DNA from 2 places in the Cobetia sp. L2A1 genome. Region 2 is predicted to be linked to the other one. Evidence: predicted binding sites of a transcription regulator. Region 2 holds the regulator's gene; the other holds the start of a gene.
The links. The regulator sigma-54, encoded in region 2, starts transcription at its own class of promoters, with help from an activator protein. The targets are predictions, from matches to a motif close to TGGCACNNNNNTTGCTNT.

Region 1 (5,713 bases), 800 kb from region 2:
CAGCGCACGATGCATCTGCACCAGCTCCTGACGCATGCGCACCCGCAGGCTGGCATCCAGGTTCGATAGCGGCTCATCCATCAGGAAGGCGCGTGGCTTGCGCACCATCGCGCGACCCAATGCGACGCGCTGGCGCTGGCCACCCGAAAGCTGGCCGGGCTTGCGCGATAGCAACGATGTGATCTGAAGATTCTCCGCAACCTGCACAACCTGAGCACGAATCTCGCCTTCACGCCTTGAAGCACCCGGCAGATAACGACCTAGTAACGGTAATCGATGTAATCGATTACATCGCATGCGAAGCGGCATGGCGATATTGTCGAAGACACTCAGGTGCGGGTAGAGCGCATAGGACTGAAATACCATTGCCAGATCGCGTTCGGCAGGCTTCAGGTGCAATGCTGGCTCGCCATCGATGGTCATCTCGCCAGCACTATGTCGCTCTAGGCCCGCAATGGTACGCAGCAAGGTGGACTTACCGCAGCCGGACGCGCCTACCAAACTGATGAATTCACCGTCACGCACGCTCAGATCGATGCCTTTGAGGATTCGCTGCTCCCCGTAGTGCTTCTCGAGCGCTTTCAATTCAATGGAGGCCATTGCCATCATCTCCGCAATACAAAGAGGAATTGCGTACATGTAATCGATTACATAACATGATTGTCATTATTGACGCGTAAAGTGACAACCATATGACGGTGAGAAAACACTCAGGAAAAACATGATATGAAACGACGTGCGACCATTGCTCAAGTCGCGAAAGAGGCCGGTGTCTCCACTGCGACAGTCTCCCGACATCTTAATCAGACCGCACTGGTCAACGACGATACCGCTGAGCGGATCCGTGCTGCCATCGAGAAGCTGAGCTATATCCCGAGCTTCGTCGGCAAGTCGCTCAAGGAAAATCGCTCACGCACCATCGGCGTGGTCATCCCCAGCATCATTCCGCAGAGTTACTCCTGGGCGGTCGAGAGCCTGCAGCGTGCCTGTCGTGGGCGTGGCTATGCCGCGCTAGTGATGACGACGGCCTATGAGCCTGCCGATGAACGGCTCGCCCTCGAGACACTCATCGCACGTGGCGTGGACGGGCTGGTCGTCAACCTGGGCTCTTCACACCTGGATGAGCACCTTGCACTGCTCGAGAAACTGGAAGTGCCCTTCGTGTTGTTATTCAATGAAGAGGAACACAGCCAGTATCCTTTCGTAGCTGCAGAGAACCGTCTTGCGATGCAACAACTCGTCGAGCATGTGATCTCTCTTGGGCATCAGCGCATCACGCTTCTGGCAGGCGACTTCAAGAGCGCCCAGCGCTACGCCTTGCGCGCACAAGGCTACCGTGAAGCCATGACGGCTGCGGGGTTAGCGCAACATATCGATGTCAAGGAGCTACCGCTATCCCTCGACGGCAGCGAGGCATTGATCACGGAGCTGCTGAAGGCACAGCAGCGTCCCAGCGTACTGCTGACGACTCACAACTCTCTCGCCTTTCGTGTTCTTGGACTTCTTCACTGCCACGGAATCAAGGTACCCGCCGAGATGTCGCTTGCCACCTTCAATGGCCACGATATCGCACAGCTACTCTCCCCTACGCTGTGCTCCATCGAGCAGCCATTCGATGCCATGGGCAAGGCTGCCGTGGATATCGTAATCGGCTTGATCGAGGGCGAAAGCCGCGATATTCAGCAACGCTTCTCCTGCAAGATGCAAGACGGTCAGAGCCTGGGAAACGGCAGCTGAAACGGCCCTGCATGACGCAAAACGCCGCAGAGCTAGGCTCTGCGGCGTTTTTCACACTATTCACTAGCCAACATCTTACCTGTCAGTCAGGGCGTCTTTTTGCTGCGGAATGCGGATTTCTCGTGGCGCAGGATGTTGACACTCAGTGCGATGCAGATACCCGCTGCAATCAACAGACTGACGGCCACCATCCCCGAGTTACTGAAGAAGAACGCGTAATTGGCGGCGTGTACCGCAGTATCGACAGTTTCCATGACAAGACTCCTTGCGAAAGCAGAAAACGGGTTGGCCCACTCATTCTGTAGGGCATGCAGCAACAAGCGGGCCAAGGGTCAGAAAGGTTGAGAGATCCCCAAGCCTCAGCTGATGTCCGGACGCTTGTCCATCGGTGCTGCGACCACGCCACCGGAACGTGCCGGCACGCTGGAATAGGATTCGGAGGCCAGACTCTCCGGGTAGGCCTTGGCGGGGACTTCGAATAGATCCAGCCCCAGCACCTCAACATGCGGTGGCACGCGCAGCAGGTTGAACTTCTTGAGTGCGTAGGAAATACCCCAGCCTGGCACGAAGCCTGTCACTGCCATCACGATTGCACCTATCAGCTGACCCGTGAAGGAGATGTCCGGCACGCCTTCACCCGCATTGGAAAAGCCAGCGGCAAAGATACCCACCAGCACCACGCCGTAGAAGCCACAGAAGCCATGGACCGCAAAGGCACCAACTGAGTCATCCACACCACGTTTCTCAAGCATCGCGCCGATCTTCGGCATCAATGCGCCCCCGGTGACCGCCAGCACGAAGGCCAGGCCTGGGTTGTAGAGATCAAGCCCTGCCGCCACGGTAATGATGCCACCCAGTGCACCGGACATGGTCCAGAACGGGTCACGCGAGGAGAGGTAGGCACCGATCACACCGCCACCGAAGCCCATCAACGTATTGAAGGCAAAGGCCGACAGATTGGTGCGATTGCCGTAGATGGTGGTCCAGCCGATATCGCCGGTATTGAAGATGATGCAGCCACCGAGGAAGCCGAAGAATCCGACGATGATCAGCATCAGGCCGATCAACGTCATCGGCATGTTGTGTGGGGCGATGACCTGTGGCGTGCCATCCTCGCGGTACTTGCCGATACGCGCGCCCAGATTCAGCACGACGCCCAATGCGAAGAAGCCAGCCACCGCATGTACCACACCTGCCGCGCCCACATCGTGATAGCCCAGCTTGTGCAGCATCCAGCCATCCGGATGCCAGCCCCAGGCACCTGCCAGAATCCAGACGCCAGCACCGAGAATCACGGCCAGAGTGAGGAAGGCTCCCAGACGAATGCGCTCGATCACCGCACCCGACAGGATGGAGCCTGTCGTCGCGCCAAACAGGGCGAACGCCGCAAAGAAGATGCCAGTGCCCATGTCATCGACGTCTGGACGCATGCTGGCGCTCCACGGCAAGGCCGCCGATGCATCGATGGGAATCAGTCCATTGGGGAAGGCGTTGTAGATCCACCAGCCCACGAAGTAGAACGCAGGAATGATGGAGGCTAGCGTCAGCACGTTCTTCATGCCGGATGCCAGCGCATTCTTCGAGCGGGAAGCGCCAATTTCATAGGCCAGGAATCCGGCATGGATCAAGAACATGATCGCGGTACACCACCAATAGAACACCTCGATGTTCATGGCTTGATGCATATCCAATATGCTTTTCAGACTCGCTTCATCCATTGTCGATTCTCCTTCTCGCGGTACAGGCAATCAGAGGCATTGCCCTGCGGAGGTTGTTGTTGTTGTTAAGGGGACCCTCTGTAATGAAGCAAGTGACATGCCAGATGCCACCTGATTCACCCTTTCTTCAACTCCCTGATTTCAAATAAAATTCCCTGTAAGTCAATGCGCACCTTCACATATGAAGCACATTGGGGTGTGCATTCCCGCCGAGTGCCATTCGGTGAGGCAATCAGCGGAGATATTGCACCGTGATGTGACGTGCATCCTTGCGCATATTGCCGCCAGGTTGTCCGTCAGCTACGCACCTTCAGACGCTCAGGGTCATGGAACGGCAATGAGACGACCTCAGCTGCCAGGCGTTTCTGATGGCCATCCAGCTGGCCGATTTCCAATGTCGTACCGGGACTGGCGTAGTCAGGCGCCAGACGACACATCGCAATGGACTGGTTGAGCAGCGGCGATTGGGTCGCGCTGGTGACAACGCCCACTGGATAGCGACCGTGATAGATCATGTCGCCATGGTGTACCTGCTCGTAGCCACTCACCTTGAGTCCCATGATCCGCTGGCGTGATTCCGGAGCCTCTCGTTGCAGCGCCGCACGCCCGACGAAGTCATCTTCCTTGCTCTTCATCGGCACGGTGAAGCCAATCCCCGCCTCATAGGGAGAGGTCAGCGGGCAGAATTCATGCCCGGCAAAGATCAATCCCGCCTCGATGCGCAGCATATCGAGCGCATCCAGGCCCAACGGTGCGAGGCCATGTGGCTTGCCGGCCTCCCAGATGGCACTCCACACCGCTTCGGCATGCTCGGGATGGCACCAGATTTCATAACCCAGCTCACCGGTATAGCCGGTACGCGAGACCATCAGCGGAATGCCGTCCGGCCCGGTGAGTCGCCCGATCATGAAACGGAACCAGCCCAGTGTCTGAACCTCCGGCTGAGTGCGTGCATTCCAGATCAACGGCGCCAATATCTCGCGACTCCTGGGGCCCTGGAGGGCGATGTTGTGCAACTGAGAGGATGAATCACGCACCGAGACGCGATAGCCCTCCCGCTGCGCAATATCACGAAGCCATTGGCCACTGGCGGGGTCGCCACAGATCCAGCGGAAGGCCTGCTCGCCAAGCCTGAATAGCGTGCCGTCATCCAGCATGCCGCCGGTCTCCTGACACATGGCGGAGTACACCACCTCACCTACGGAGAGCCGGCGCACGTTGCGGGTGAGCGCGTACTGCAGCAGTCGCTCGGCATCTGGCCCGACCACCTCGAACTTGCGCAGCGCCGACAGATCCATCATGGCCACGCGCTCACGGCAGGCGAGGTATTCGGCACGCGCGCCCCATCCTTCATAGACAGTGGGCAGCCAATATCCGTTGTAATCGACGAACTGCTTGGTCAGCGCGGAGGTGCAGGAATGAAAAGCGGTGGGGAGTGTCATGCGAGGCAGTTCCTCGGGCCTGTTGCGGTAGGCGATTCCACGGGGAAAATCGTGCTCAGCGTCATAGATGCGCACATGAATATCGGTCGGCACCCAGCCATTGGCGGGGTCGATGTCATCCGGACAGGCGGACGAGGCACACACGAGGTCACGGTCTGCCCGCAACAGCACGTGGTCTCCAGGGCGTGACCACGGCTCGTCCACCGACAACGTGCCGCAGGGTTCCAGATAGGCATTGTAGAAAAAGTTGATGGCCGGCCAGCTCGCACGCTTGCGGATGCCATGCGACGCAAAGAGTGCATTGTTGAAATTGACCGTGCAGCTATCGTGGCCAAAGTAGCCGTGATGATCGTAATACTGAGGTGAGCAGGCCAACATGAAGCTATCGTGGCGCCCGACCGTGTCCTGCACCACTTCCAGCATTGGCTGCAGATTCTGATCGAAGAATACGGAGAAAAGACCCGGCTGCGGCATGGCATGTCCGGAAAGACTGCGTGTTGCCCCTCCGTCCAGCCCCAGTTCCTCGCCGCGAGCCAAGGCACCGGCATCGAAGGCTACGAAGTCGGAGCACTGCCGCCCTGCCACATCAATGATCTGGATCCAGTCGCCCTTCTTTACCTCATAGACCTCGACCGTACCCGCTGCGATTCTTACCTCCTGCTTCACCTGCGCCAATGGATCGGGAAGCGCTTCCTGGGCAGCAAGAGAATGCCGCCAGTGAGAGACCTCAAGCTCAGTCGCCAGATGCTCGCCTGCCATCGTCATCTCATGACCCGGTGCAAGCATCACGCATTTGGCCAGCGGCGCGTCCATTGG
Region 2 (5,713 bases):
CTGAGAGCCCGCAATACCGCCCATACTGGCGACGATGGGCATCAGTACGGCCAGCGCAGTGATCTTTTGAATGGTGCCTTCAAACATGCCGATGACGGCTGAGGCCATGAAGGCGGTCAACAGATTGATGCCTAGCCAGATGGCACGGCGCCAGGACGTGCGCAGCACGGGCGAAAAGGTATCTTCATCCTCATCCATCCCCGCCATTGACATCACCTGATGCTCGGCATCACCGCGAATGACGTCGACCACGTCATCGATGGTGATACGGCCAAGCAGATTGCCATCGCCACCGACCACAGGTGCTGAGATCAAATCGTGCTTCTCGAACAGCGAGGCGACTTCGGTGTCTGGCATCAGGGCAGAAATTACCACGCTGTCAGTATCCATCACCTCACGCACCGTGACACTGGGGGCCGACACCAGCAAGCGATTGATCGGCAGGGTGCCGATGAACTCATCGCGCCGTGAAACGACGAGCAGTGTATCGGTGGAGTCAGGCAGACGTTCGTGGCGGCGAATATAACGCAGCACCACGTCGAGGGTGATGTCCGGGCGGATAGTGATGGTATCCGTATTCATCAACCCGCCGGCGGTGTCCTCGGGGAAGGACAGTACCGTCTCGACGCGTTGGCGCTCTTGCGCCTCCATCGAGTCGAGGACTTCGAGAATTACAGCATTTGGCAGGCGCTGGAGAATGTCAGCGACATCATCCGGTTCCAGATTCTCGGTCGCTGCCAGAACATCCACTGCGTCCATGTCGCGCAGGAAGTCGGTCTGGATGTCTTCGCCAAGATACTGGAGAACATCACCCTGTAGTTCAGCGTCGACCAGCTCCCAGAGCAGGTTACGCTCCTTGGGCGGTGACGACTCGAGAAGGTGAGCAACGTCTACGGGTGCCAGACCACGATTGAGCATTCGCCTGGCCTGATCCAGCTCGCCGCTTTCCAGCGCCTGTGACAGACGATCGAGTCTTGGCTTGAGTTTGTGTGACGTCTTGCTCATCCGTCGGCTTCCCCTGTCGACATTAAGGACAGCACTGATTCTACCATTGGCGTAGGGGGGCGCGTCGATAAAAGAAAACAGTGTTCTTTATCAAAAGGACGAGAGTGTGCCACGACCAGGGAATTAGTGCCTGATCACGCATGGCTCAGCAGGAAAACGATAAGCAAGCGCGAGGGAGGGAAGTCAGCAGAGTTCGCCAGGAGGCAGCGACGCCTGGGCGGTGCAAGTAGTGTGAGGTGTGAATGAGAACAACTGAGAGAGAGGAGTGCTTGAAGGCTGGTGCTTATTCGTCTTCCTCGAAGCGAGCATCGAATAGTGCTGTGATGGCAAGCATGGCCTCATCAGCATGTTCGCCTTCAACGTCGATTGTCAGTGGTGTGCCGCAAGGGGCTGCCAGCATCAGCAATGCCATGACATTGGTCGCATTGGCGCGGCGTTCACCGTGACTGACCATGACTGTTGCCGTGAAGGGAGCACAGCAGTTAACCAGCTTGGTTGCGGCCCGTGCATGCAGGCCGCGTTTGTTGGTCAGGATGAGTTCACGACTGTGCATCGCAATCTCCTCGCGCATCATCTGCCCCATTGAGAGCAGTATGAATCCCCAGCTCGCGATGGCGTAAGCGGACTTCCGGCAGTAGTGCAGCAAAGTGGGCAGCAAGCTTCTCGCACAGATAGACGCTGCGATGCTGGCCGCCAGTGCAACCGACAGAGACGGTCAGGTAGCTGCGATTGCTGGCCTGATACTCTGGTAGCCAGCGCTCCAGCCAGCCAGCGATGTCATCGTGCATGGCCTGTACGACGGGATAGTCTTCGAGAAACTTCACAACGCTTGTGTCACGGCCGGTATCGGCGCGCAGTGCGATATCCCAATAAGGGTTGGGCAGGCAGCGTGCGTCGAACACCATGTCGGCATCTGTCGGGACGCCATGCTTGAAGCCAAAAGACTCGAACGTAAGTGTCAGATGGCGCGAGCTATGCTGGGCTACCTGCTCAGTGATGCGTGAGCGCAAGTCATGCACACTCAAATTGGTTGAGTCGATGATCAGATCAGACTTCTCGCGGATGGGCGCCAGCGTCTGCTGCTCGATCTCGATGGCTTCCGCCAGAGTGCGGTCATTGTCGCGCGTGAGCGGATGACGGCGGCGAGTCGCGGAGTAGCGCTCCAGTAATACGCGGGAATCGGTCGTGATATAGACGACCTGCACGTCCATGCCGCTCTGACGTACTTCATCAAGCAGTTCCGGGAAGCGTGTCAGGGCATCAGGAAGATTGCGTGCATCGATAGACACTGCGATGCGACGTCGGGTAGGACTATCTTTCTCTAGCTGTTCGACAAGCGGTGCCAGCAGCATGCCGGGAAGGTTATCAATGGCGTAGTAGCCAATGTCTTCCAAGGCCTGAAGGGCGATCGATTTACCGGAGCCAGAGCGGCCACTAATGATCACGATCTTCATGAGTGCTCTCCAAAGGCGAGGTCAGCGTAGAGTGAGTGCGAATGGCGCCTGAGAGGGCAGCCTGAATAGTGGCTGTCAGTGCAAAAACCCGGACGATGTCCGGGCTCGATGATCAACGCGTCGGAAGATCGGCGATTGCTGATGTCAGTACATCGTAGAGCGCATGCTGGCTATCGGCCTGACGTAATGCTGATCGGTTGGTGGGTGAGTTCAGCAATTCAGCCACCTGCCCGAGCAAGGTGAGATGAGTGTCATCTGCCTCTTCGGGTACCAACAGTACAAACAGCAAGTCGATGGGCTCTCCATCGATGGCATCGAAGTCGATGGGGTCACCAAGCTTCAGAAATGCTGCGATGGGCGTCTTGCAGTGCGGACTACGTGCATGTGGAACAGCCACGCCGTGGCCGATACCGGTCGACCCCAGTCGTTCACGGCCAATCAGGCGCGAGAAGACTTCCTGGCTATCCAGGCTGGGAATGTTCTGGGCAATGAAGGTGCTGAAAAATTCCAGTACCCGCTTTTTGCTCCCCCCGGGGACGCCGTAAAGCGTGCGCTCGGGGGGAAGGATCTGATCAAGTGTCATGGCAGAAGGTCAACGTGTCCCGGTGCCCTGAGAGCGAGCCTGGGACTTTTCCTTGTGTTTGACCAGCTGGCGATCCAGCTTGTCGGCGAGCGCGTCTATGGCAGCGTACATGTTGGGGTCTTCTGCCAGGGCATGGAGGTCTGCGCCTGCAGCATGCAGCGTACAGGCTGCCTGCTGGCGCTCCTTCTCGATCGACAGAGTCACCTGAACATTGGTGATATTGTCGTAATGCCGTTCGAGGCGAGCGAGCTTCTCGTTGATGTAATCGCGGAGAGGATCGGTAAGTTCCACATGATGCCCGGTGATATTCACTTGCATGGACACGCTCCTTTATCCAACGGGTTACCTTTCAATTGTAACCCTTTTTGACTGCGAGCAAACCCTGATAAGACGCTCTGCTACATGGTTTGCGCATCCGCCACTGCCAGTAACAAAATTGGGCCGCGTCAGGTGCGCCGAGCGCCTACCCTGACAATGCCCAAGCTTTGAGCAAAGATCAACGCTGCGCTGCATCGTGGTGTAAGGCTTGTCTTCAACTCACTGAGGGATAACGGAACATTCCATCAAAGAGGAGTGCGTTGGTTTGCGTTAGAAGCGCAGCAAGAAGCCGCCTGTTAGTCGCCAATCACAGCATATACGTCGATATTGGCGGTCTTCTGAAACTGACAACAAGTGCGCTTCGAGTGTGACAAGAGCACGATCGGACGTGAGAAGAGTTACACGAATGATCGACAATACTAATAAAAGTGATTTGAAAAACAGGCGATTGGAAGCGCACGCCGGATTCTAGCGAAAATATCTTGGTAGAAAGCCGACGACTTTCACGCACGTCGGCTGGCCATCATGCGGATATTGACGATAGGGGAGGCCATGACAGAGAGGCCGTAGTCGAAGGGCGGCCTCTCTGTCATGTAATCAAGCGAGTCGCTTGCGCTCACTGGAAGACGGAATGCCCATGGCTTCGCGATATTTGGCGACGGTGCGGCGCGCGACTTCAATGCCATCGCTGGCGAGTAGATCGACCAGCCGTGAATCCGACAGCGGTTTTCGCGCTGGTTCGTCTGCAATCAATTTGCGGATGCGCGCACGAATGGCCGTGCTGGAATGCGCATCACCATTGCCGTTACCACCGACCTGGCTCGAGAAGAAGAACTTGAGTTCGAAGACGCCGCGTGGTGTATGAATGTACTTTTGCGTCGTGACGCGAGAGATGGTGGATTCGTGCATCTCGACTACCTCGGCAATATTGGCGAGGATCAACGGCTTCATGCCTTCCTCGCCTTGCTCAAGAAAGTCGATCTGCCGCGTCATGATCTCACGCCCGACCTTGAGCAGCGTGTCATTGCGTGACGAGAGACTTTTCATCAGCCAGCGCGCTTCCTGAAGATTATCCTTGAGAAAGGTGTTGTCTACTGACTTGTCTGCCCGTTTGATGAGCGCTGCATAGTCTGGCTGTATACGCAGCTTCGGGAGTGCCTCGGGATTGAGCTCCACTTGCCAGCCGCGCCGGGTATGGCGTACCAGCAAGTCGGGTATCACGTAGTCACTGGCGGGCTCCCCCCAGGCAGAAGCTGGCCGTGGGTCCAGTGCTCGTATCAGCCGGATGACGTGATCCAGCTCGTCATCATCCAGCCCCAGGCGGCGCTTGAGTAGCTTGCGATCATCGTTCCCTAGTGCTTCGAGAAACTGGCGTACCAGGCGGCGAGCTTGAGCAAGCAGTGTCAGGTCATCGGGCAGCAAGGCCAGTTGTAGCAGCAAGCATTCGCGTAGATCACGCGCAAAGACGCCGGTCGGATCGAACTGCTGCAGGCGGAGCAGGACCTGCTCAAGCTCCGATGCTTTGAGGCCAGACAGCCCTTGTCCACGTAGACCATCGACGAGCTCATCAAGCGACAGGCTCAAGTAGCCTGCGCCGTCCACGGCATCTATCAGGCTTTCCGCCATCTGCCGTTCACGGTCGTCGAGGTCGGTCATTGCCAACTGCCAGCGTAGATGATCTTGCAGGCTTTCTACACTCGTGTTGCGCTCGAAATCCTGGCCGTCATCACTGCCGCTACTGCTTCCCGAGTTTGTCAGGCTGCCAGCATGATCCTGATAGAGGTCCGACCAGTCGCTATCGAGAGGATATTCTTCCGGGATATCACTACTTGTTTCAGCTGAAGAGATTTCGCTCGCATCCTGAATCTCGACGACTTCCAGCGCCTCATAGTCCTCGTCGAGTTCCAGCATGGGATTGGACTCGAGCGCCTGTTGGATTTCCTGACGCAGGTCGAGCGTCGACAACTGTAGCAGCTGAATGGCCTGCTGCAGTTGTGGCGTCATGGTCAGTGAAGTGCCAAGGCGGAGTTGCAGGGTGGGTTTCATGGGGCTATCGATTCACGGCAAAGGAACGTGCTTCTACGCTATACCGTGGGTCGGGGCACTGACAAGGGGCGAAAGAAATTATTCAAGCAACTTGCATGCCATGTTTCAACGAAGGTGGTATGGACGTCATGCTCAAGGCTGATGTTCATGATGATATATCAGCCCTGAGCATGCACTGCGTGCGCGAAGGTGCGCTCGCCAGAGGGGTTTGCCAATGGACTACAGCTTGAACTCATGCCCCAGATACACGTCACGCACCTGCTGATTGGCCAGAATGGTTTCAGCATTGCCATGCGCAATGATCTGG

Region 1: the regulator sigma-54 is predicted to act here: its motif matches at 3,541-3,558, upstream of GQR90_RS06970 (ammonium transporter).

The regions. Positions count from the first base shown of each region.
Region 1 covers NZ_CP047025.1:1,598,956-1,604,668, reverse strand. The annotation lists gene GQR90_RS06985 (ABC transporter ATP-binding protein) at 1-600, opposite strand, end outside; gene GQR90_RS06980 (LacI family DNA-binding transcriptional regulator) at 727-1,737, shown strand; gene GQR90_RS06975 (hypothetical protein) at 1,824-1,991, opposite strand; gene GQR90_RS06970 (ammonium transporter) at 2,097-3,455, opposite strand; gene GQR90_RS06965 (DUF1989 domain-containing protein) at 3,752-5,713, opposite strand, start outside.
Region 2 covers NZ_CP047025.1:794,109-799,821, forward strand. The annotation lists gene mgtE (magnesium transporter) at 1-1,005, opposite strand, end outside; gene GQR90_RS03410 (HPr family phosphocarrier protein) at 1,289-1,558, opposite strand; gene rapZ (RNase adapter RapZ) at 1,545-2,459, opposite strand; gene ptsN (PTS IIA-like nitrogen regulatory protein PtsN) at 2,572-3,042, opposite strand; gene hpf (ribosome hibernation-promoting factor, HPF/YfiA family) at 3,052-3,360, opposite strand; gene GQR90_RS03430 (RNA polymerase factor sigma-54) at 3,958-5,406, opposite strand; gene lptB (LPS export ABC transporter ATP-binding protein) at 5,626-5,713, opposite strand, start outside.